One region of the Thioalkalivibrio sp. ALRh genome, then DNA from elsewhere that is predicted to be linked to it. Evidence: predicted binding sites of a transcription regulator. Region 1 holds the regulator's gene; each other region holds the start of a gene.
The links. The regulator sigma-54, encoded in region 1, starts transcription at its own class of promoters, with help from an activator protein. The targets are predictions, from matches to a motif close to TGGCANGNTNCNTGCTT.
Positions count from the first base shown of each region.

Region 2: the regulator sigma-54 is predicted to act here: its motif matches at 2,371-2,387, upstream of glnA (glutamate--ammonia ligase).
Region 3: the regulator sigma-54 is predicted to act here: its motif matches at 2,427-2,443, upstream of fliL (flagellar basal body-associated protein FliL).
Region 4: the regulator sigma-54 is predicted to act here: its motif matches at 1,827-1,843, upstream of flgA (flagellar basal body P-ring formation chaperone FlgA).

Region 1 is NZ_KB906519.1:778,202-782,278, forward strand. Features, by position in the region: gene hprK (HPr(Ser) kinase/phosphatase) at 1-938, opposite strand, end outside; gene F791_RS0103750 (PTS sugar transporter subunit IIA) at 1,006-1,476, opposite strand; gene hpf (ribosome hibernation-promoting factor, HPF/YfiA family) at 1,481-1,819, opposite strand; gene F791_RS0103760 (RNA polymerase factor sigma-54) at 1,822-3,315, opposite strand; gene lptB (LPS export ABC transporter ATP-binding protein) at 3,374-4,077, opposite strand, start outside.
Region 2 is NZ_KB906519.1:1,196,920-1,200,996, reverse strand. Features, by position in the region: gene glyQ (glycine--tRNA ligase subunit alpha) at 1-907, opposite strand, end outside; gene F791_RS0105765 (cation diffusion facilitator family transporter) at 994-2,268, shown strand; gene glnA (glutamate--ammonia ligase) at 2,465-3,874, shown strand; gene F791_RS0105755 (lysophospholipid acyltransferase family protein) at 3,973-4,077, opposite strand, start outside.
Region 3 is NZ_KB906522.1:143,710-147,786, forward strand. Features, by position in the region: gene fliO (flagellar biosynthetic protein FliO) at 1-267, opposite strand, end outside; gene fliN (flagellar motor switch protein FliN) at 271-870, opposite strand; gene fliM (flagellar motor switch protein FliM) at 883-1,857, opposite strand; gene fliL (flagellar basal body-associated protein FliL) at 1,866-2,354, opposite strand; gene F791_RS0110320 (flagellar hook-length control protein FliK) at 2,644-3,729, opposite strand; gene F791_RS0110325 (flagellar export protein FliJ) at 3,794-4,077, opposite strand, start outside.
Region 4 is NZ_KB906519.1:120,838-124,914, reverse strand. Features, by position in the region: gene F791_RS0100615 (protein-glutamate O-methyltransferase CheR) at 1-450, opposite strand, end outside; gene F791_RS0100610 (chemotaxis protein) at 724-1,653, opposite strand; gene flgA (flagellar basal body P-ring formation chaperone FlgA) at 1,897-2,631, shown strand; gene flgM (flagellar biosynthesis anti-sigma factor FlgM) at 2,763-3,077, shown strand; gene F791_RS0100595 (flagella synthesis protein FlgN) at 3,091-3,576, shown strand; gene F791_RS0100590 (flagellar brake protein) at 3,695-4,077, shown strand, end outside.

The DNA of each region.
Region 1 (4,077 bases):
CGTGCGCGCAGGTCGTCGCCGGCGACATAGCCCTGCATGTGCAACATGTGGTTGCGTACCGCCGCCTCGATCATCACCGCGATGTTGCGCCCCGGCGCGACCGGCAGGCTGATCAGCGGGATACGCAGCCCGAGGATGCCGATCTCCCCGCGGCGGCCATTCAGGCGGTCATCCGGCACCGGCGAGGGCTCGCCGTGGTCGCGCAGGTCGATAATCAGCCGCAGATACTTGCCGCCCTTGATCGCCGAATCCCCGTACATGGCGCGGACGTTCAACACCCCCAGCCCGCGCACCTCGAGCAGGTCCTGCAACAGGGCCGGGCAGTGTCCGCGCACGATATCCGGGGCGATGCGGGCAAACTCCGGTGCGTCGTCGGCGATCAGCCGGTGCCCGCGCGAGATCAGCTCGAGCGCCACCTCGCTCTTGCCCACGCTGGAGGCCCCGCTGATCAGCACGCCAATGCCGAGGATCTCCATGAACACGCCATGGCGCACCTCGAAATGGGCCAGCCGCTGCTGCAGGAAATAGCGCAGCAGGGAGATAATCTCGTGGCTGCTGGTCGAGGAGCACAAGATCAGCGGCAGCTGCTCATCGGGGACGTCCGGCATCTCCGAGAACGGGCAGGTGTCCTCGGCGAAGATCACCGCGGTCGTCCCGGTGCGGGCCATCTCCAGGATCAGTTGCTCGCGCTGATCATCGCTCAGCCGCGCGATATAGCGCGCCTCGAAATCGCCGATCACCTGGATACGGTTAGGCCGGATCAGGTTGAGGTGCCCGGCGAGGGGCAGGTCGTCGCCGTCACCGCCGACCAGGTTGCGATCCGGTGCGACCTGCTCGCCGTGTACGTAGCGCAGATCCAGGCGATTGCCCATCGCCTGGATCAGGACCTCTACGGTGATGTCGCGCGCGATGCCGCCCTCTCCCAGTGCCTCGTTCATGCACGAATCTCCGGCAGCATTGGCGCGGGGTGTCGGAATCGGGGGAGCACTGCCGGGAGAGCCATGTTCAGGCGTCGCCGAAGGCCCGGGTCAGTTCGCGTTCCAGGGCGTCCGCGTCGCCGGCACGGCGCAGCGAGGCGATATTGTCGGGCTGCGAGAGACCGCGAGCCAGCTGCGCCAGCAGGTCCAGGTGCGCGCTGGTCGCCGCCTCGGGCACCAGCAGTGCGATCAGGATGTCCACGGGTTCGTGGTCCATGGCGTCGAAGTCGACCCCCTGGTCCAGCCGCAGGACCGCGACCCGGGGGGCATCGAGCTCGGCCAGACGCCCATGCGGGATGGCCACGCCATGCCCCAGACCGGTGGAGCCAAGCTTCTCGCGGGCAGACAGGGCCTCGAAGATGGCCCCGCTGGCCGGGCCGGCGGACTCCTCGCCGCCGACGGCCAGCAACTCGGCCAGGGTCTCGAGCGCCCGTTTCTGGCTGGAACACTCGGGCTCCAGCCGGATACGGGCGCGGGTGATCAGCTCGGCAATGGTCATTGCGTTAAAGGGCCTGTTCGCGGTTGCGCTGGGCACCCTCGGCGCGGTGATGGTCCTTGACCTTTTCCTTGTGCTTGATCAGCTGACGATCCACCTTGTCGATCAGGCCATCAATCGCCGCATACATATCCTCGTGACTGGCTTCGGCGTGGATGTGATTGCCGCTGACCTGGAGATTGGCCTCCGCCTTGTTGTTCAGGTTCTGGTTTTTCTCGTGGGTCAGCACCACATGCACGTCGATCACTTTGTCGAAGTGGCGTTCCAGCTTCGCGAACTTTTCGTTCACGTAGTCGCGCAGGGCGTCGGTGATATCGACGTGATGGCCGGTCAGGTTGATCTGCATGGTCAGGCTCCTTTTTGCTTGGTTCCACTGGGCATACTCGCCATCTGCCGGCGTTCGCTGGAAGACGGTATGTGCATAGCCTCGCGGTACTTGGCCACGGTGCGTCGGGCCACATTAATGCCCCGATCCGACAGGATCTGGGCCAGTTTTGCATCACTCAGTGGCTTGTTCGGGGTCTCGCCACCAATCAATTCCCGAATCATGGCACGGATCGCGGTCGCCGAGCATTCGCCGCCATCGGCTGTGCCAACATGACTGGAAAAGAAGTACTTGAACTCGAATACCCCACGCGGGGTGTGCATGTATTTCTGTGTAGTCACCCTCGAGATGGTCGATTCGTGCATCTCCAGGGTCTCGGCGATATCGCGCAGGATCAGCGGTTGCATGGCAACCTCACCATGCTCGAGAAACCCCTGCTGGCGCACGACGATGGCCTGGGCGACCCGCAGCAGGGTGTCGTTCCGGCTGTGCAGGCTCTTCAGGAACCAGCGCGCCTCCTGCAACTGATCGCGCATAAACGCGCTATCACGCGCATCGGAGACCTGCCGCACCATGCCCGCATAGAGATCGTTGATGCGAATGCGCGGCGCAATCTCCGGGTTCAAGTCCACGCGCCAGCCATCGCGGTCATGGCGGACATAGACATCCGGCACGACGTATTCCGAAGTGGACTCGCTGATCTGGGCACCGGGCCGCGGATTCAGGGTGCGGATCAGGTCCAGCGCCCGCGCCAGCTCGTCCGGGTCGCGCACGCCGGACTGGCGCTGCAGGGCTCGGTAGTCCCGCTTGGCCAGGCTCTCCATGCCGTTTTCCAGGATGGCTCGAGCCGCGTCACGCGCCGGGGCATCCGGCGCCAAATGGCGCAGCTGGATCTCCAGGCACTCGCGCAGGTCCCGCGCACCGACGCCCAGCGGGTCGCACTGCTGAATCCAGTGCAGCACCGCCTCGACCTCGTCGACCCCCACGGGCTCGTCTTCGCCCTGGCTGATCATCTCCGCCAGCGCCTCGAGTTCACTGTCCAGATAGCCGTCCGGGCTGATCGCGTCGATCAGCGCCGCCCCGATCCGTTGGTCTCGTGGGGTCAGGTGGCTCAGATGCAGCTGCCAGAGCAGGTGATCCTGAAGGCCCTCGTCCTCGCCGTCGGAGGTATTCTCCAGCGGGTCGCGGTCGTCCAGGCCGCGTGGGCTCGGGGCGGGCTCGTAGATGTCGTCCCAGCGACTGTCGGTGCTCAACTCCTCGGGGATCACGTCATCGCCAGCCGTGTCGGCCTGCATGCGATCCCCGTCGACCCGTTCGCCCCCTTCCTCCGGGCGCTCGGGCGGGGCCTCCTCGCCCTCGTCCTCCACCTGCTCGAGCATGGGGTTGCTTTCCAGCGCCTGCTGGATCTCCGCCTGCAACTCCAGCGTGGAAAGCTGCAGCAGACGGATCGCCTGTTGCAGCTGCGGGGTCATCGTCAGCGTCTGCCCCAGCTGCAGATTGAGCCCGGGTTTCAGCATCGCGGTTTGAGGTCCATGGTGACCATCAAGATCATCTTAAGGAAACACTGATCAATGTTCACAGTCGAAAGTTTTCTCCGAGATACACGCGGCGCACCTGGGGGTCGTCCAGCAGCTCCTGCGGGGTCCCGGCGCTCAGGATGCGGCCCTCACTAAGAATATAGGCCCTGTCGCAGATTCCGAGGGTCTCGCGCACGTTGTGGTCGGAAATCAGCACACCGATCCCGCGCTGGGCCAGATGCCCAATCACGGCCTGGATATCACCCACGGAAATCGGATCCACGCCGGCAAACGGTTCGTCCAGGCAGATAAAGCGCGGGTCACCGGCCAGTGCCCGCGCGATCTCGGCGCGGCGACGCTCGCCCCCGGACAGGGCAATCCCAGGGCTGTGGCGCACGGTCTCCAGCTGGAACTCCTCGATCAGGGCATCGCCGATGCGGCGTCGCTCGTGGCGGTCGAGCTCCGAGCGCAGCTCCAGCACCGCCTGCAGGTTGTCCCAAACACTCAGCCGACGGAAGATCGAGGCCTCCTGCGGCAGGTAGCCCAGCCCGGCTCGGGCCCGCGAATGAATCGGGGCCCGGGTGATGTCCCGGTCACCCAGCGTGATGCGGCCACGATTGGGCCGGATCAGGCCGACCAGGCTGTAGAAACAGGTGGTCTTGCCTGCGCCGTTCGGTCCCAGCAGGCCCACGACCTCCCCTGGTGCCAGATCGACGTCGACACGATCCAGCACCGTACGCTTGCCATAGCGCTTGGTCAGCT
Region 2 (4,077 bases), 420 kb from region 1:
ACAGCGGGAAGCCCAGGGCCTCGCGCGACTCGTAGTACTTCTGGGCGACGTGTCGCGACAGCTCGCGCACGCGCAGGATGTAGCGCTGGCGCTCGGTGACCGAGATTGCGCCGCGGGCATCCAGCAGGTTGAAGCTGTGTGACGCGCGCAGCATCTGTTCGTAGGCCGGCAGCGGCAGGCCCAGCTCGATCATGCGATCGCTCTCGTTTGCGTGCTGGTCGAAGGCGGCGAACAGGGCATCGCGATCGGCATGCTCGAAGTTGTAGGTGGACTGCTCCACCTCGTTCTGGTGATAGACGTCGCCATAGGTCACCGGGCGGCCGTCCGGGCCGACGGTCCAGACCAGGTCGAACACGCTCTCCACCCCCTGCAGGTACATCGCCAGGCGCTCCAGCCCGTAGGTGATCTCGCCGGACACCGGGTGGCAGTCCAGCCCGCCCACCTGCTGGAAGTAGGTGAACTGGGTGACCTCCATGCCGTTCAGCCAGACCTCCCAGCCCAGGCCCCAGGCGCCGAGGGTCGGGGACTCCCAGTTGTCCTCGACGAAGCGCACATCATGGGTGAGCGTGTCGAAGCCCAGGGCCTCCAGGGAGCCCAGGTAGAGGTCCTGGATGTCCGGCGGCGACGGCTTCAGCAACACCTGGAACTGGTAGTAGTGCTGCAGGCGGTTGGGATTGTCGCCATAGCGCCCGTCGGTGGGTCGGCGGCTGGGCTGCACATAGGCCGCGCGCCACGGCTCCGGCCCGATCGAACGCAGGAAGGTCGCCGGATGGAAGGTACCGGCCCCCATCTCCATGTCGTAGGGCTGCAGGACCACGCAACCGTGGTCGTTCCAGTAGTCCTGCAACCGGCGGATCAGGTCCTGGAAGGTGGGGCTGCTGCTGGACGGGGTGCGTTCGTGCGCCATGCGGGATCCCGGGTCAGGGCAAAGCGGACAGTATATCGGCCGGGCTCCGGCTGCGGCCACCGCTGAAGGCAGTGCAAGCGTCTTGCATGTGGCGGAGGCACGCCCATACTGAGGGCCTGCCCCTGTTCGGGAGGGATGTCCTGAGCGACCCCCGCGCCAACTCCGAGGCCACGATCTCGCCCGAAAACGGCCGGCGCTACCGTGCCACGCGCCGGGTAACGGTCGTGGGCGCGGTGGTGAATGCCTTTCTTACCCTGGCACAGCTGCTGAGCGGATGGCTGCTGAACTCGCAGGCGCTGATCGCCGACGGCGTGCACACCCTGTCGGACCTGATCACCGATGGTGTGGTGCTGTTCGCCGCTGGCAAGGCCGCGGCCTCGCCCGATCATGACCACCCCTACGGACACGGGCGTATCGAGACCCTGGCCACCGTGGTCGTCGGTGTGTTCCTCGCACTGGCCGGCCTCGGGATCGCCTGGGCCGCCGGACAGCGGCTGATGGATACCAACGCCGCGACCGCGGGGCCGGCACCGGCCGCGCTCGCCTTTGCGGTGCTGACGCTGGTGGCCAAGGAGGGGCTCTATCAGTACACCCACCGTGTGGCGAAACGGATCGGCTCGCGGATGCTGGATGCGAACGCCTGGCATCACCGCACGGATGCGATCTCCTCGCTGTTCGTGCTGGTCGGGGTCGGGGCCGCGGTGGCGGGCTTCCCGTGGGCGGATGCCCTGGCGGCGCTGATCGTTGCCCTGTTCATCCTGCATATCGCCGGGCGCCTGATCGTGCGCAGCGCGGCCGAACTGATTGACACGGCACTGGATCCGGAGGAGGTCGCGCGCATCCACCGCACGATCATGGAAGTGCCCGGGGTGAAGGATGCGCACATGCTGCGCACGCGGCGGCATGGGAGCGACGTGGTCGCCGATGTGCATATCCAGGTCGCCCCGATGATTTCGGTTTCCGAGGGACACCGGATTGCCGATGCGGTGTACGGGGCCGTCACCCAGCGCCACGAGCGGCTGCGCGATTTTACGGTCCATGTAGATCCGGAAAACGACGAAGATCAGGCTCGAAGCTCGAACCTGCCCCTGCGTCCGGAGATCGCCGAAGCGGTGCGCGAGGCCTGGGCCGACACCCCGGAACTGGATCGCCTGGAGCAGCTTTCCATGCACTATCTGAACGGGCGCATCCACCTGACCCTGACGCTGCGCCTTGACGGGGCATGCACGCCCGTGGACCTGAACGCGCGGGGCGAGGGCCTGTCACAGTCGCTGCAGGGCCATCCGCGCCTGAAGGACCGGCTGGGTGAGGTGAAGATCCTCTATCGCCCATGCACCACTGGCGTGCAACAAAAGACTTGATGCACTACTGTGGTGCCGATGGCGCACGGATATTGTGCAGCCCGCCGCGTGGTACGGGCCTGATGAGTCCTGAACGACCGTCACAGGGCCAATCGAACGAACTGGCATGATGCCTGCATAGAACCGATTCAACGCCGGCCGGGCTCGAATCGGCGCGGCGAACCCAAAGACCAAGAGCAAACCTAAGGAGACTCCCATGTCCGCAGCCGACGTGCTGAAGCAGATCCAGGAAAAGGAAGTCCGCTTTGTCGACTTCCGTTTCACCGACTCCAAGGGCAAGGAACAGCATGTAACCGTTCCAGCCCATGACCTCGACGAAGAGTCGTTCGAGGAAGGCAAGATGTTCGACGGGTCGTCGATCTCCGGCTGGAAGGGCATCAACGAGTCCGACATGATCCTGATGCCGGATGCGGAGTCCGCGGTCATCGATCCGTTCTTCGAGGACATGACGATGAACATCCGCTGCGACGTGGTCGAGCCGGCCACCATGCAGGGCTACGACCGCTGCCCGCGCTCCCTGGCGCGTCGTGCCGAGGCCTATCTGCAGAGCACCGGCATCGCCGACACCGCGCTGTTCGGGCCGGAAAACGAATTCTTCGTGTTCGACGACGTGAAATGGGGCTCGGACCTCTCCGGCTCCTACTGCCGCGTGGACTCCTCCGAGGCCTCCTGGAATTCCGAGCGCGTCTACGAAGACGGCAACATCGGGCACCGCCCGGGCGTGAAGGGTGGCTACTTCCCGGTGCCGCCGGTCGACAGCCTGCACGACATCCGCTCGACCATGTGCGAAGTGATGACCGAGATGGGCCTCGTTACCGAGGTGCACCACCACGAGGTGGCCACCGCCGGCCAGTGCGAGATCGGTGTCGGCCCCGCAACGCTGACGCAGAAGGCCGACGAGGTGCAGGTACTGAAGTACGTGGTGCAGAACGTGGCCCACATGCACGGCAAGACCGCGACCTTCATGCCCAAGCCGATCGTCGGCGACAACGGTTCCGGCATGCACGTGCACCAGTCGCTGTCCAAGGACGGCAAGAACCTGTTCTCCGGTGACCTGTACGGCGGCCTGTCCGAGACCGCGCTGTACTACATCGGCGGCATCATCAAGCACGCCCGCTCGCTGAACGCCTTCACCAACCCGTCCACCAACAGCTACAAGCGTCTGGTGCCGGGCTTCGAGGCGCCGGTGATGCTGGCCTACTCCGCGCGCAACCGCTCCGCGTCGCTGCGCATCCCGTTCGTGATGAGCCCGAAGGCCCGCCGCATCGAGCTGCGTTTCCCGGACTCCACCGCCAACCCGTACCTGGCGTTTGCCGCGATGCTGATGGCCGGCCTGGACGGCATCCAGAACAAGATCCACCCGGGCGACGCGATGGACAAGAACCTCTACGACCTGCCGCCGGAAGAGGAAAAGGGCATCCCGCAGGTCTGCCATTCGCTGGACCAGGCGCTGGAAGCCCTGAACCAGGACCGCGAATACCTGACCCAGGGTGGCGTGTTCACCGACGACATGATCGATGCCTACATCGACCTGAAGATGGAAGAAGTCACGCGCATGCGCATGACCACCCATCCGGTCGAATTCGACATGTACTACAGCCTGTAAGGCATCCGCATCCGGCCCCTCGGGGCCAGATGCACCGGCCGCCGCGACCTTCGGGTCCGGCGGCTTTTTTTGTGCTCGGAACCTGGCTCGACCGGGTGTCAGCGATAGGGGTTGGGCTGGCCCTCGGGGGCCGGGTGGAAACGCTTGTAGGCCCAGTTGTACTGCTCGGGGCAGCGCCGGACCAGGGCCTCCACATGGGCGTT
Region 3 (4,077 bases), on a different contig from region 1:
CAGGCGCTCGCGCGTCCCCACCGAGCGCACCGCCACCAGCTCGATGGTCTGCGAACCCCGGCTCAGGCCACCCTGTGTCCGGCGAAGAATCCAGCCCAGAACGACGATCGCGATGATCACGATGACCAGCCCGCCGATCATCTGCGTCAGGTGGGCGGCGGGCGAGATCCCGCCGTTCGCCTCCTCGGCGAGGCCAATCGCAGGCCAGAGCCCCCCTGTGCCGGTCAGTCCGAGGACTGCCAGCCAATGTGCAAATCGTAGTTTCATCAGTTACTTGAGCTTGCGAATGCGTTCACTGGGGCTGATCACGTCAGTCAGCCGTATGCCGAACTTCTCGTTGACCACGACCACCTCGCCATGCGCGATGAGCGTCCCGTTCACGAGCACATCCAACGCCTCCCCCGCGAGTCGGTCGAGCTCCACCACCGACCCCTGGTTCAACTGCAGCAGATTGCGAATGGGGATGCGGCTGCGACCGATCTCCATCGAGATGGTGACCGGCACATCCAGCACCATCTGCAGATTAATGTCCTCGGCCGACATGCCGGCCGACGCCGCCAGTTCCTCCGGCTTCAGAGGTTCGGCCTCCGGATCGGGCTTGTGCTTGCGCTCCCTTTTCTCCGCTCCCATCAGGGGATCGGCCGATTCACTTCCGCTACTGCTGGCCTGGGCCTGATTCAACAGCTCGTCCGGATCGGCGGCCGGCTCACCGTCGGTGTCCTTCTGCTCGGCCAGCGCTGCGGCCCATTCGTCCGCCAGGGCGTCCTGGTCCTCTTCGGATTCCCCTTCGGCTGCCTCCGGGGTCACGTCACTGTCCTCATTGGAAGCCAGGCTCTCGTCGTCTTTCTTGTTGTCTTCGGTGTCTGCCATGGGTGCAGCCCTCTATCGCTTGATAATGCGATCCGTCACCTGGATCGCATTCTTGCCATCGGATACGCCAAACTTCCCACGAAACAGCGGGATATCTTCGACTCTCAAGGTAACGGTCTCGGGGAGATTGATCGGGATGATGTCGCCCGGCTGGATGTCGAGCAGCTCCTGCACCGTCACTTCGGTCTCGGTCAGGGTGGAGCTCACCTCGACTTCCGCGTCCTGAATCTCTTCTTCCAGCGCCTTCATCCAGCGTTGATCCACGTCGGACCGGTCCGATTGCAGCCCGGTATCCAGCTGCTCGCGGATCGGCTCGATCATCGAGTACGGCAAGGTGAAATGCAGATTGCCGCCGCCACCATCGAGCTCGATATGGAACTCGCTGATCACGACGATCTCGGTGGGCGAGACGATATTGGCGAACTGCGGGTTCACCTCCGAGTTCAGGAACTCGAAGCGCAGATCCATCACCGGCTGCCAGGCCTTGACCATGTCCTCGAATGCGCCTTCGAGGATGCCGTGGACCACGCGCATCTCCATCGGCGTGAAATCCCGTCCCTCGATGCGCGTGTGGTAGCGACCGTCGCCACCAAAGAAGTTGTCGACCAGGATGAACACCAGCTTCGGGTCGAACACGAACAGACCAGTCCCGTGCAGCGGATGCGCCCGCACCAGGTTCAGGCTGGTCGGCACGAACAAGGAGTGCATGTACTCCGAGAACTTCGAGACCCGAGTGCCGACCACGGAGAGCTCCGCAGAGCGACGCAGCATATTGAACAGGCGTACCCGGAGGTGTCGTGCAAAGCGCTCGTTGATCATCTCCAGCGTGGGCATCCGCCCACGCACGATCCGATCCTGCGTCGCGAAGTTGAACTCGCGGGCCTCTCCGTCATTCGGAAACGGGTCATCCGTTTCGATATCGCCGTCATCGACCCCATGAAGGAGGGCGTCGATCTCGTCCTGGCTGAGGATGTCCGTTTGCGCCATGGTTCTGCCTACTGCATGACCAGTTCGTTAAAGCGCACCGCTTCCACATCATGTGGTGCGTCCCGCTCCTCAAGGATCTCGGCGATCGCCTCGCGCAGCTCCTCGGCAAGCGATTCCTTCCCGTCACGCGTATTGAGGTCGTCGTAGTGTTTCTCTCCAAGCAGGCCCAGCACATCGTTGCGAACGGCCGGCATATGCCGCTCCAGTGCTTCAATCACCTCGGGGTCGGTGGTGACGACGCTTAGCTCGACCCGGAGATAGCGAATGCGTCCGGGCCCATCAATGTTCACGGTCATCGGCTCCAGCCCGTGATAGTGACGCTCGGCCGGGCCTTCTTCACCGGTCTCTTCCTCGCCACCGCCGGACAAGAAAAACCACGCAGCCGCCGCGCCGGCCCCGGCGAACACGAGCACCAGCAAAATGACAATCCAGAGCAGCCCCTTCTTGCCCTTATTGCCGGCGCCTTCTCCACCCAGTTCGACTTCCTTCTCCGCCATTTCCTACCCTCGAGATTCGTGAATCCGTCCATGTTGACGGCACGGGATCGCGCTGACTATTGCCTGAACTCATAGCAAAGGCAGTGCCAAAATTAATTTATGTAATGATTTCCGACGCTTAAGCGGTAACGAGGAGAGCACAGGAGGGGTGCAGCCGGGAATTAAAAAGGGGATCGTCAAGATTCAGCCGCCCCGAACCCGGCAGAAGACGGGATCTTGGCGGCACAACAACCGAGGTTGGGAACGACCGGGCGGGTTTACGCACCCGGTCTTTTGCAAACGGACTTACTCAGGCGAACAGGTCAAGCCGGCGGTTCAGGATCGAAAGGGTGCTACCCGTCGCCTGCTCTTCCTCGGCCTCGGACTCATCGGCCTCGCGCCCGGCCCGCTGCCCGTCAGCCAATTCCTGCTGACCTTCACGCTCTTCGGCCGCCTGATCGGACACGGTCGCATCCTCGAGCGTAAGGCCGCTCTGGGCGAGACTCTCGCGCAGCCGAGGCATCGCCGCCTCCAGAACCTCGCGGGTCACCGGATTTGCACTGATGAACTGGACGGTGGCTCGATCACCGTCCACGTTCAGGCGGACATCGAGTGTCCCCAGCTGCGGCGGGTGCAGCTTGATCTCGGTACGGCCGCCCTGGGCACGCGCCAGCATGCGGATCTGGTCCGTCAGCTCGCGCTCGCCACCCGGCTGCAGCAGCCGAGCCAGGTCCAGGCGCAACGAGCTGCGTGAACCCTCGCTGCCTTCCGCAGCCTGTACATGCGCCGGCAGAATGCCGGCCAGAGGTTCCGCGCGTCCCTGCGCCCTTTGCGTATCAGTCCCCTGGGACATCCATTGCGCCAGCAGCTCCAGAACATTCTCGCGCGAAAGGCGGCTGTTCGGACCGAGCAGCTCGGTGCCCGCCCCGCCGCCTGAAGCAGCCGAGCCCTGGCTGGACTCGAGGAACAGCCGCATGACCGCTGCAGGCAACGGCTTGATCTCGCGCGCGCCACCGTTGCCTTCGCCGCGCTCCATACGTGCAACGGACGGACCGGGGCGATCATCCACTGCCGTCATGAGCGCGGCCAGCGGCAAATCCTTGCCGCCCGATTCCACCTCGACGGCCAGTTCGCCTCCGTCCATCAGGGCTTGCAAGCGGGCCAGCATGCCCTCCAGATCGAGCCCTTCAAGCTCCTCTTCACCCACGCCCAGATCGGCCAGCAGCGCCTCGAGCTGCGGCTGAAGAATATCGAGGAAACCCTCGCCTTCTGCGGTTTTCAGGTCCTTCAACCCTTCGAGGCCTTCGAGCGCCTGAAGGTCCTTGAGGTCACTGCCACCCCCCAACAACTGCAGCAGCGGCATCATCCCCTGGCCGGCATTGCCTGTCGCGATCATCAATGGATCCTCTGAGTCATTGCCCGGCTCGTACGCCTTTGATGGGCATTCCTGGTCAGCTCATTCAAGATTCTTGCCAGTCGTTGTTCGTCTCCTGCGTGCGCGTGTGCACCTGCCGTGTCGCCCACATGTCCTGCTCATGCTGGCGACGGCGATCGGCCTCCCGCTCCTGTTCTGCAATGCGGCGCTCCAGGAGCTTTTCCAGGGACATCACCGCCCGGTGGCGGAGCAGCCACTCCTGGCGTGCCTGCTCCGCCTGGGCGCCTGCGGCCTGCGCGCGAAGGTCTTGCTGTTCCAGTGCATGCCGCAGTTGATCCCGCATCCCGGAAAGCCACTTGAGCTGATTCG
Region 4 (4,077 bases), 660 kb from region 1:
GGCATCGTCCAGAATCTTCTCCGAGAGATCCGTACCCAGGATCGATACCGGCACCACACGCTTGGGCCGCGATTCCTCCCACTCGGACGCCACCATCGAGATGCTGTAGGCCTCCTGTCCGCTGGAGCAGCCGGACGACCAGACCTTGATCCCTGCGCCTTTCTCCGCCCGTTCCGGGAGCAGTACATGGCGCAGGATCTCGAACGGGAAGCCATCGCGAAACCAGGAGGTTTCGTTCGTGGTCATCGCGTCGATCACACGCGTGCGCAGGCGCGGGTTGGGTGCCTGGCGCATTGCGTGCAGCAGCTCCGGCACACTCTTGTAGCCGAACTCGTCCAGCAGCCGCGACAGTCGGCTCGACACGAGATACTGACGACTGTCGCCCAGCACCAGGCCACAGCACTCGGAAAGAAAACGCGAGAACTCCTCGTAGTCACGCGAGTCGATCACGAAGTCATCCTTGAAAGTCGACGGTACGGGCGGACGGGCACGTTGATGACGAATCCTTGACAGCGTGTCGGAAAACCCGACTGGGGAACACGCGATCCCCCATGCCGGACGGATGCAGTATACGTGCAACCGCGCGGACGCCGACAGCATCCCAACGGGTGATCGATGCGGCGCGCCATGGCCGCTGATGTTCATGCGGCCGGCAATCCGTTACCGCTTCCATGCCGCCAGGGTCGACTCGGTCGACTAACGCAAACGGCGCAGGCACCGGCATCAGTCCTTGCGGGTCTGGTCAAGCACAGCCTCGGCCAGCTCGTCGGGGTTGAACTTGGACAGGAAGGCGTCGGCCCCGGCACGCTTGACCATATCCGTATTGAACTCCCCACTCAGTGACGAGTGCAGCAGAACCCGGAGGCCTTTCAGGCGATCGTTCGCACGAATTCGAGCGGTGAGGGTATAGCCGTCCATGCGCGGCATCTCGATATCCGAAATCACCAGCTCCACCACCTCGTCCACGGTGCCGGCCTCGGCCTGCTCCTCCAGGAAATCCAGCGCCTCGCGACCATCCTTGAAGACCACGTACTCCCAGCCCAGGCCCTTGATCGCACCCTCGATCTGCTTGCGCGCGACCACGGAGTCATCAACGATCACAATCTTGCGCTGTCCATGCTTGGCGCGTTCTTCCTCGGCCTCCGCGCGCACCGCGTCGGATACCGTGGATGGCAACGGGTTGACGATCGACAGTACCCGTTCGACGTCAATGATCTCGACCAGCTTGTTGTCGATCTCGGTGACCGCCACCAGAAACGACTCGCGCCCGGTCCCACGAGGCGGGGACTTCACGTCTTCCCAGTTAACGTTGACGATCCGGTCGACCGCGGACACCCAGAACCCCTGTACCGACCGGTTGAACTCGGTCACCACCACCTTGTGGTCGCCCGTTTCGCCCACGGCGGTACGCAGCCCCATCGCGCGCGCCAGATCGATGATGGGGACGGTTCCGCCACGCAGGGTAGCCACACCACGCACCACACTCAGCGATCCGGGAATCTGCCGCAGCGGCGGCGACGGGATCACCTCGCGCACCTTGAATACGTTGATACCGAAAGTCTGCGAGCTCCCCAAATGAAACAGGAGCAGCTCCATACGGTTCTGCCCCACCAGCTGGGTGCGCTGATTCACATCGTCAATGAATTGACTCATTGTCCTGCTCTCCCCCTCGCCCAGCGGCCAGCCACCTCGACTCGCCGGCCCCAGTGTGCACCCCGCAGACCGACGCTGTCATGCCACAACCCGCCGTCGCATGCCGATTGCACGCGTTCTAGACCCGATAACGGCCGGCCGCTGTGACTCTTGAGGGTACGCTCCTGATTGCCTGGCATGTTTTCTGCTTGCACGTCTCTGCAAACCTCTCGAGTCCTGACAAGCCGACGCGCATCCAGACCAATGAACCAGTCAGCACGCAAACCTTCCATTCGCTCCTGGTGGCTTTCGGCCGCCATGGGCGTCGTTCTGGCCCTGGTCTCCATTGCGGCACAGGCCGAGATCGAGGCAGTGGAAAACATCCGCCTGGCGGCGGAGCGCTTCATCCAGGAGGAGTTGAACCTCACACCAGGCGACGAAGCGGTAGAGATTCAGATCGGCCGGCTGGACAACCGCCTGCGCCTGGCCCGATGCAGCGAGGCACTGGAGACCCGGTTCCCGCCCGGCGGGCGACGCGATGGCAATACGGCGGTACAGGTTCAGTGCGAGACCCCCGTCAGCTGGTCGATCTATGTGCCAGTCACGGTCGAGCGCTACGCCGAGGTGCTGGTCGCCAGCCGCAGCCTGCGACGCCAGCACACGATCCTCCCCGGCGATCTGCGCACCAAGCGAATTCAGACCTCTCGCCATGCGGGGAGCTATTTCGAGAACAAGGGCGAACTGGTGGGGCTGCAGACCCGGCGCAACATCCGGCCCGGTCAGATCCTGGGCCAGCAGCACGTCACCCAGCGCGAGGTGGTCAGCCGCGGCCAGCGCGTCACCATCCTGGCCGAGAACGGCTCGGTGGTGATCCGCATGCAGGGCGAGGCGCTGGAGAATGGCATCCTGGGCGATCGCATCCGCGTGAAGAACACCTCGTCCGGACGCGTCGTGGAAGGCGAGGTGCTCGAGTCCGGACATGTACGCGTTGCCCTGTAGAATGGCGGTGTGTCTCGTCACCATCCACAAACTGTGAAGCGAATCGAAAATTCACAGCTCAAGGGGCTACAGTTTCAGCCGGTGCTGCCGCTAACCCCTGCAGTAGAATTGCAAAAACAGGAAACCGAATAATGGATATCAAAGGCCCGAACTCCCCCGGCCTGCGCCCGGATGGCAACAGCTCGAGCGTGAAGGGCCGCGATGAGACCTCTCGCCCCGACGCAGGCGCCCAGGGCAATGCATCCTCACCCGTACGTCAGGATGACTCTGTCACCCTGACCGGCGCGGCGCAGGCAATGAACGCCGCCTCCGGGGCCGCCAGCAACGCCCCGTTCGACGAGGCGCGAGTCGCCGAGCTGCGCGAGGCCATCTCCAACGGTCAGTACCCGGTAGACAACGAACAGCTAGCCGATCGCATGATCGAGCTGGAAAGCCTGTTGCGCTAACAGAGACCCGACGATGTCGCCCGAACAACGCCACGCCTTCCTCCGCTCGCTGGAGGCCTCGATTCGGCTGAGCCACCAGATGGAGGACATCCTGCTGCAGGAGACCCGGGCGGTGGAATCACGGGCCGCCGAGACCCTGCGCGAAGTCGTGGCCCAGAAGCAGACGCTACTGCAGGAACTCGAAACCGAAAGCCGGCGACAGCGCGAGACGATCGAGGCCGCCGGCGAAACGTATACGCCCGAGGGACTTGCACGGCTGTTCGGTCGGCTCGAGGGAGGCGCCGAGCTGGACGACCACTGGCAGGCGCTACGCCGCTCGGTGGAGCGCTGCAATACCCTCAACCAGGGGAATGCCCGACTGATCGATCGCGACCGTCGTCGCGTGGAGATGTCCATCCAGATCCTGCGCGGCGAGGAACCCGGCCCGGCTCCCACCTACGACCCCTACGGCCGCACCCAGTCCGGCAGCCGTACCGGTCGGCGCATCACCCGCGCATGACCCGCGCGCGCTCTGCGCGACACCTCTCCGCCCTTCTCCGCCTCACACCCGGGGCTGGCATTCCGGACCGCTCGGCAGTACCGTGCGGCTTGGCCCAATAATTACAACAACGCCACGCATGGAAGAGACCGACTACACCGTCGACAAGCCGGAGCGGATTGCCGGCATCCTCAAGGATCTGGATCACAAGCTCACCCTCGTCAACGTCCGCCTCGACGACGATGGCCCGCTGTACAACTCCGCGCTGGTTCGCCTTGATTCCGGTGCACGCGAGCTCTTCCTCGACGAACTCACGCCCATCGAAGCGAATCGCCACGCCCAGGAAGGCACTGGCATGCGGGTATTCGCCAGCCTGCGCGGGGTGGCCGTACGCTTCTCCACCGCCGTCTCGCGCATCGAACGCGAGGACGCCGGGGCCCTTTACGTCTGCCCCTATCCCGAGACCCTGGAATATCTCCAGCGACGCGAGACCTTTCGCGTCCATATCCCGATCAGCGAGCG